DNA from 2 places in the Crenobacter cavernae genome. Region 1 is predicted to be linked to the other one. Evidence: riboswitches for the same ligand, from Rfam matches in the RefSeq annotation. Region 1 holds a riboswitch; the other holds the start of a gene.
The links. A riboswitch is a leader RNA that binds a small molecule or an ion and turns the genes downstream of it on or off. The one in region 1 is predicted to bind glycine.
Positions count from the first base shown of each region.

Region 2: it holds a riboswitch for glycine, as region 1 does, so the genes downstream of both, DWG20_RS08610 (amino acid permease) here and gcvT (glycine cleavage system aminomethyltransferase GcvT) in region 1, are expected to answer to the same signal.

Region 1 covers NZ_CP031337.1:1,969,275-1,973,362, reverse strand. The annotation lists gene gcvP (aminomethyl-transferring glycine dehydrogenase) at 1-200, opposite strand, end outside; gene gcvH (glycine cleavage system protein GcvH) at 265-651, opposite strand; gene gcvT (glycine cleavage system aminomethyltransferase GcvT) at 720-1,811, opposite strand; glycine riboswitch at 1,843-1,946, opposite strand; glycine riboswitch at 1,961-2,063, opposite strand; gene gluQRS (tRNA glutamyl-Q(34) synthetase GluQRS) at 2,182-3,099, opposite strand; gene fdxA (ferredoxin FdxA) at 3,169-3,498, shown strand; gene cheD (chemoreceptor glutamine deamidase CheD) at 3,648-4,088, opposite strand, start outside.
Region 2 covers NZ_CP031337.1:1,776,446-1,780,533, reverse strand. The annotation lists gene betA (choline dehydrogenase) at 1-679, shown strand, start outside; gene DWG20_RS08610 (amino acid permease) at 843-2,240, opposite strand; glycine riboswitch at 2,618-2,706, opposite strand; glycine riboswitch at 3,090-3,178, shown strand; gene gcvH (glycine cleavage system protein GcvH) at 3,427-3,807, shown strand; gene gcvP (aminomethyl-transferring glycine dehydrogenase) at 3,823-4,088, shown strand, end outside.

The DNA.
Region 1 (4,088 bases):
GCGAGCGCCTCGGCTTCCGGCACGGCGTCCGGCAGCGCGAGCTTCTTGCCGAAGCGGATGTCGGCGGGGACGGTCTGGTCGATCAGTTCGGCCATCGACGCGACGTTAAGCTCGGCCAACATCGCGCGGGTGTCGGCGGCGTCGATGCCGATGTGGCGGGAGACGAATTCGTTGCGGTTGAACAGTTGGGTGAGCGACATGATTCTTCTACCGTTTTTCGCGGGACAAAAAAGCCCTGCACATGGCAGGGCTGATACGGCTGACTTAGGCGCCGACTTCTTGCGCGTACGCGTCGGCGGTCATCAGACCGTCGAGGTCGGCGGCGTCGCTCGGCTTGACCTTGAAGAACCAGGCTTCACCGTACGGGTCGCTGTTGGCCAGCTCCGGGTTGGCCTCGAGCGCGGCATTCACTTCGACGATTTCGCCGGCGATCGGCGCATACACGTCGGACGCGGCCTTCACCGACTCGACGACGCCGGCCTGTTCGCCTTCGGCGTAGGTCCTGCCGGCCTGCGGCAGTTCGACGAACACCACGTCGCCCAGCAGTTCCTGGGCGTGGTCGGTGATGCCTACGGTCACGGTGCCGTCGGCTTCCAGGCGCAGCCACTCGTGGCTGGCTACGTATTTGAGGTCGGCCGGGATTTGGCTCATGAGTTGTTCTCCTGTCGATTCAATTCGGTGTCCCACGCGGGGGCGGCAGTCGCCCAGCATGGGCTATTTTATTCGAATACGCGTTTGCCGTTGCGCACGAAGGGCAGTTTCACCACGCGCGCGCCGACGAGCTGGCCGCGGATGTCGACCTGTGCGGCGTCGGCCGTGGCGGCCGGCACGCGGGCGATCGCGACCGAGAATTTCAGCGTCGGCGAGAAGGTGCCGCTGGTGATCACGCCGTCGCCCGCTTCGGTTGCGACCTTCATGCCTTCGCGCAGCACGCCCTTGCCCTCGAGCACCAGGCCGACCTGCTTCATCGCGATGCCGGCGGCCTTCTCTGCTTCGAGCGCCTTGCGGCCGATGAAGTCGCGCTCTTCGGGCGCCCACGCGACGGTCCAGCCCATGCCGGCTTGCAGCGGGCTGACGGTCTCGTCCATATCGTGGCCGTAGAGGTTCATGCCGGCCTCCAGGCGCAGCGTGTCGCGTGCGCCAAGTCCGCACGGCACGACGCCGGCCTCGGCCAACCTTTTAAAGAAGGCCGGTGCGTCTGCGGCCGGCAGCATGACTTCGAGGCCGTCTTCACCGGTATAGCCGGTGCGCGCGACGAACCAGTCGCCGAACGGCAGCGCCGAAAACGGCTTGAGCGCGGTCACCGCGTCGGCCCAGTCGGGCGGCAGCACCGACAGCGCCTTGGAAATGGCATTCGGGCCCTGCACCGCGATCATCGCGAGTTCGTCGCGCACGGTGAGCACGACGTCGCGGCCTTCGGATTGCTGCTGCATCCACGCGAGGTCCTTGTCGCGGGTGGCGGCGTTGACCACCATGCGGAAGCCCCAGGCGGTGCGGTAGGTGATCAGGTCGTCGATGACGCCGCCCTGCTCGTTGAGCATGGCCGAATAGAGCGCCTTGTTGGCTTCCCTGAGGCGGGCGACGTCGTTAGCCAAGAGATGACGCAGCCAGGGTTCGGCGTCGGAGCCTGTGATGTCGAGCACGACCATGTGCGAGACGTCGAACATCCCCGCGTCGGCGCGCACCGCTTCGTGCTCTTTCAGCTGCGAGCCGTAGTGGATGGGCATGTCCCAGCCGGCGAAATCGACCATCTTGGCGGAAAATTCGCGGTGGGTGGCGTTGAGGGGAGTGCGTTGGATGGCGACGGTCATGGGTGTCCTCGAGGTGTTCAAAACCTGAAAAACACACCCCTCTGTCCCGTCACCTGAGATTTTCCGGACCGTTTATAACGGTGCCGTTAGCCCCTTCGGTGGGCGCTCGAAGCGCCGCTCTCCAGAGTTGATGGGCAAGCGACGCCTGCCCGACACATGCAGTCCTTTTGCCTGAGCGATTGCGGGTGCGCTTGCGCCTTCGGCGGCAGCGGGAGTCTGGGGAAGACCGCTGCTCTCTCCTGCATGATGCTGCGATTATCGACGGCGGCCGCGACGCTTGGCAAGGCTGGAAAACCAGCGGCGAGCCTTTCCAAGGGTAAGCCCTAGAGGGGGAACCTTAAGTCCCGACCTTGGCCAAGGCTTCGGACCTTCAGGCAACGGTCACCGGCCCGGCGCCGACGCGCGCCAGGTCCCAGTTCGCGCGCGCCCAGTCCCAGAGCTCGGCCAACGTTGCGCAGCCGGCGGGCGGCGCGTGCTTGAGGCGGGCGAGCGCCTGGCGCAATTCGGCGGCGGCGTGGTCCGCGGTTATCGCCGGCGCGAGCGTCTGCTTCGAGAGCTTCTCGCCGGCGGCGTTGACCATCACCGGCAGGTGGCAGTAGGCGGGCGTAGGCACATCGAGTGTGCGCTGCAGCACGATCTGGCGCGGCGTCGACACCAGCAAATCGGCGCCGCGCACCACGTGGGTGACGCCCTGCAACGCATCGTCGACGACGACCGCAAGCTGGTAGGCCCAGAAACCGTCGGCGCGCAGCAGCACGAAGTCGCCGACGTCGCTCGCGACGTCCTGGCGGATCTCGCCCTGCAAGGCATCCGTGAAAGCGACCTCGCCGCAGGGCACCCTCAGCCGCCAGGCGCGCGCCTTGCCGCCCGCCGGCAGGCCGGGCCGGCAGGTGCCGGCATAGACGAAACCCTCGACACCTCGCCGGGCGATTTCGGCCAGCTGCTTGCGCGTGCAGGCGCAAGGGTAGGCGCTGCCCGCGGCAATGAGCGCATCGAGCGCATCGCGGTAGTAATGATGACGGCGGCTCTGGTATTCAACTTCGCCGTCCCACTCGAAACCGAACGCCTCCAGCGTATGCAGGATGGACGCTGCCGCGCCGGGCGTCTCGCGCGGCGGGTCGAGATCCTCCATCCTGAGCAGCCACTCGCCGCCGCGCCCGCGCGCCTCGAGGTAGCTGCCGACGGCGGTGGTCAGCGATCCGGCGTGCAACAGCCCGGTCGGGCTGGGGGCGAAACGGCCGCGGTAGCGATGGGCGGGACAAGATGCCTTGTCTAGACTGAAGAACATACGAGAGAAGCTTGGCTAGAATGCCGAGCAGTGGCGTCGATCATTCTGAAAGTAAAGAGGACAGAAGCAATGGCCTACGTTGTAACCGAAGCCTGCATCAAGTGCAAATACACCGATTGCGTCGAGGTCTGCCCGGTGGACTGCTTCTATGAGGGGCCGAACTTCCTGGTGATCCACCCGGACGAGTGCATCGACTGCACGCTGTGCGTCGCCGAATGCCCGGCCGAGGCGATTTTCGCCGAGGAAGACGTGCCGGCCGACCAACAGGCGTTCATCGCGCTGAACGCCGACCTCGCCAAGATCTGGCCGGTGATCGTGACGCGGAAAGACCCGCTGCCCGATCACGAAGACTGGATCTCGGTGAAAGACAAGCTGCAATACCTGGAAAAGGATGCTTGATTCGTTCCGGCGGTCACCATCGGTGATCGCGCTTCGCGCGAGGACATAGGGCCGACGCCGGCCGGCGCTGCGCGGCGTCCCGCCGCCTAAGCCGCCACTCGCGGCCCCGACCGCGGAATCTCGCCCCGGAGGCCTCTTCCCAGCCGGGGCTAGACGACGAACAGCTCCACTTCCCCTCCCGCGTCTCCGCCGCCGAGCGTACGGTGATAGCGCACCTCTTCGGCCACCACGCCGGGCAGCTTGTCCGGCAGGATGCGCTTGACCATCACCTTGCCGTTGCTCGAGAAGAAGTAGACCTTGCGCGCGCTGTCGCCCAAGAGATCCTCGGCGACAACGGGGATCTGCTCGCGCGCGAGATAGTCGCACACGAAACGGGCGTTGAGTTCGCCGACGTTCAACTTGTCCATCCCTTCGAGCACCGCACCGGCGCCGAACACCTTGGCCTCGATCCGCTGCCGCTCGGCGCCGAGCTTGAGCATGTCGTTGATCAGCAACGCCATCGCGTGCACGCCGAAGCGCGCCAACATCAGTGCATTGCCTTCGCGTCCCGAGGTGTCGGGCAGCATGAAGTGGTTCATGCCTGACACGCC
Region 2 (4,088 bases), 190 kb from region 1:
CAACCACTTCGAGGCGGGCGGCTTCATCCGCTCTGAGGTCGGCCTGCGCTGGCCGGACATCCAGTTCCACTTCCTGCCCGCGGCGATGCGCTACGATGGCGACAAGCCGTTCAAGGGCCACGGCTTCATGGTGCTGACCGGGCCGAACAAGCCCAAGAGCCGCGGCCACGTGCGCGCGCTGTCGGCCGACCCCTACGTCCATCCCGAGATCCGCTTCAACTATCTAGAGAGCGAGGAGGATCGCGAGGGCTTCCGCCGCTGTGTGCGGCTGACGCGCGAGATCATCGGCCAGCCGGCGATGGACCGCTACCGCGGCGTCGAGCTGGCGCCGGGGCCTCAGGTTCAGACCGACGACGAGATCGACGCCTTCGTGCGCGCCAACATGGAAAGCACCATGCACCCGTGCGGCTCGTGCCGCATGGGCGAGGACGACATGGCGGTGGTCGATTCGGAACTGCGCGTACGCGGCATAGCCGGGCTGCGCGTGATCGACTCGTCGGTGTTCCCGACCGAGCCGAACGGCAACCTGAACGCGCCGACCATCATGTTGGCCGAGCGCGCCGCCGACCTGGTGCGCGGCAGGCCGCCGCTGCTGCCGTCCGACGCGCCGGTCGGCCTGGCCGCGAACTGGGAGACGCAGCAGCGCAGCCACTCGCCCCGGCGCAAGGTCGCGGCCTGAGGCCGCGAGATGGCCGGGCGCAAGCCCGGCTTTTTTGCGTCCGGCCCCGACCCCAATGGCGCCGGCGCGGCCTCGGCCAACGTCGAGGCTCGAACGCCCGGCCACGAAAAAGCCCCGCCTGAACGGCGGGGCTGCGTGTTGCATGTGTGAAGATGGGAGCGACTCAGCGGCTCTCGGTCTGCAGGCGCGGCTCGGCCGTCTTGCGGTGCATGCCCGTGCCGTAGTAGACCGCGATCAGCAGTACGAGCCAGCCCGGGCCGACGATCAGCGCGACGCGGGTGTCCGGGAAGTAGGTCATCACGCCGATCACAAGCGCGAGGAAGGCCAGCGCGATATACGAGCCGTACGGGAAGAGAGGCATCTTGCTCGGCAGCTCGGCCAGCTCGGCGGCGCTCAGCGTCTTGCGGAAGTTCATCTGCGCCAACAGGATGACCGCCCAGGTCCAGATCGCGCCGAAGGTCGCGATGGCGGTGAACCAGGTGAACACCTCTTCCGGCGCGACGTAGTTGAGCGCGACGCCGATCAAGAGCAGCACGCACGACACCAGCACCGCGGCGTTCGGCACGCCGTTTTTGCCGAGCTTCGCGAACAGCGGATGCGCCTGAGACTGTTCGGACAGATTGAACAGCATGCGGCCGGTGCTGAAGATGCCGCTGTTGCACGACGACAGCGCCGCGGTCAGCACGACGAAGTTGATCAGGCCGGCGGCGGCCGGGATGCCCATCTTCTCGAAGGTCATCACGAACGGGCTGCCCTTGGCGCCGATCTCGTTCCACGGATAGATCGACAGGATCACGAACAGCGCGCCGATATAGAAAATCAAAATCCGCCAGAATACCGAGTCGACCGCGCGCGCGAGCGTTTTCTTCGGGTTCTTCGCTTCGCCGGCGGTCAGGCCGATCATCTCTACGCCCAGATAGGCGAACATCACCATCGGCAGCGCCATCAGCACGCCTTCGAAGCCCTTGGGCATGAAGCCGCCGTGGCTGAACAGGTTGGCGATGCCCAGCGCTTGCCCGTCGTTGGCGAGTCCGAAGAAGATCATCCCGCCGCCCGACACGATCATCAGCACGATGGTGACGATCTTGATCAGCGCGAACCAGAACTCGAACTCACCGTAGGCCTTGACCGCGATGAAGTTGACCGAGCCCATGATCACCAGCGCCGACAGCGCCCAGATCCACGGCGGCACGTCCGGGTACCACATCCCCATATAGACGCCGACCGCGGTGATCTCGGCCATGCAGGTGACGATCCACATGAACCAGTAGGTCCAGCCGGTCAGATAGCCGGTCAGCGGGCCAATATAGTCCTTAGCGTAGCGGCTGAACGAGCCGGCGACCGGGTTATGGATCGCCATCTCGCCGAGCGCGCGCATGATCAGGAAGATGGCGAAGCCGCCGAGCGCGTACGAGATCATGATCGCCGGGCCGGCGAGCTTGATCGCCTTGGCCGAGCCGAGGAACAGGCCGACGCCGATCGCGGCGCCGAGCGCCATCAGGTTGATGTGCCTCTCTTCGAGGCCGCGGTGTAAGGTTTCTTGTTGCGGTGTTTGCTGCATGATTTCTCCCACCCCGGGGCAGCCCTCTGTCGGGGACGCTGTCGGGGGCTTTCTCCAGAAGATGCACGGACCGGACCGCCGGATGAGCGGGCCGGATGAAAGGTCGGGTGGCCTTGTGGGCCGGCGCGACCTGATGGAGTGCGCTAGCGTGACGTGTTCATGGCAAGACTCCTCAGACGGGGGCGAGACGCCGCCGGACGGCGGCCGAGACCGGCCGGGTTCCTGCAGTCGGTCGACGGCAGGCCCTGGCCGATGCGCATGCCCCCTCTGTCCGTTTGCCTGAGAGATTGACGGCGCCGACTCTCGTCGGCGCCTTTCCTTCGGCGAGGCCTACGGGTTGTGCGACGACGTCCCGCGGCCTACTCTCCAGAGTGCCCATCAACGCAACGGTCCTTTTGCCTGAGAGTTTCTGGGGCGATACCCCTTCGGCGCCGCCATTCAAGGCGATCTCTCCCGCTGCGTTCGCTAGGCTGATCGCACTCTAGGAAGCGACGTGCGTTCGCGTCAATCGGCGCCGGCACCGTCTTTATTTTGTGCTTCGCAGCAAAAACAAGCGTTTCAAAATCCAGTTTCCCACGCCGCGACTGAATATTTTCTCGTCATCACCGTTATTGCACCGCAATAGCCGTTTTCAAACACGCGGGTTCCCCCTTGTCTTTTCGCCGAATCATTATGTCGCCCTTTTTTCACACCCCGCCGAAATCCCCGCCTGACGGGCGTTTCCGTCCCCGGTAAAACCCTTAATCATTTACCCTCTGCGCGATTTTTATATTTCTTTCGGGCCCCGATTTTTTACGACTTGGCCGGTTGACATTCAAAAACCGATTAATTAAATTGCCAATCAGCTTATGTGACGCAGCGGGAGAGATCGCCTTGAATGGCGGCGCCGAAGGGGTATCGCCCCAGAAACTCTCAGGCAAAAGGACTGCCGCGTCGACGAGCTCTCTGGAGAGAAGGCACCGAGGCCGTCCATCGTGGACACGCCAGGCCCGGTCGCCTCGCCGAAGGAAGGCGATGGGTCTCACCCCGTCACCGTAATCTCTCAGGCAAACGGACAGAGGGGGCGCCAACCGACGTCAAGTCAAGTGCGCGCCCGCGTTCCGGATGCCCTTCCCCGCATTCGCCCGCTCCGTCTTCTTGACCGTGACGTCGGATTCATCCGCACTTCACCCGTCAGGAGAGAGACATGAGCGACATCAAATTCACCGAATCCCACGAATGGCTGCGCAGCGAGGCTGACGGCACCGCGACCGTCGGCATCACCGGCTTCGCGCAGGAACAGCTCGGCGACATCGTATTCGTGCAGCTGCCGAAGGTCGGCGAGCGTTTCGCCGCCGGCGACGAGGCGGCGACGATCGAATCGGTGAAGGCCGCCGGCGAGATCAAGATCCCGGTCGCCGGCACCATCGTCGAGGTGAACGCCGCGCTCGAAGGCGAGCCGTCTCTCGTCAACGACGCACCGCTTTCTGACGGCTGGTTCTTCAAGGTCAAGCTCGACGACGCAGAGGAGCTTGCCGGTCTCCTGACCGAAACCGCCTACCAGCAACTGGTCGGCGACCTCGCCTGATCCCGGGAGACCGCCATGAGCCAGCAACCCTACGCCGCACTGACCGAGCGCGAACTGTTCCAGCGCCGCCACATCGGCCCCGATACAAGCGAAAAAGAAGCGATGTTGGCCGAGCTTGACGTCGCGTCGGTCGACGAACTGATGAACCAGGTCGTGCCAGCAAGCATCCGCCTCGCCAAGCCGCTCGACCTGCCGGAAGGCTGCACCGAAGCCGAGGCGCTGACGCGCCTGGCCAAGATCGCCGGGCGCAACAAGGTGTTCAAGTCCTTCATCGGCATGGG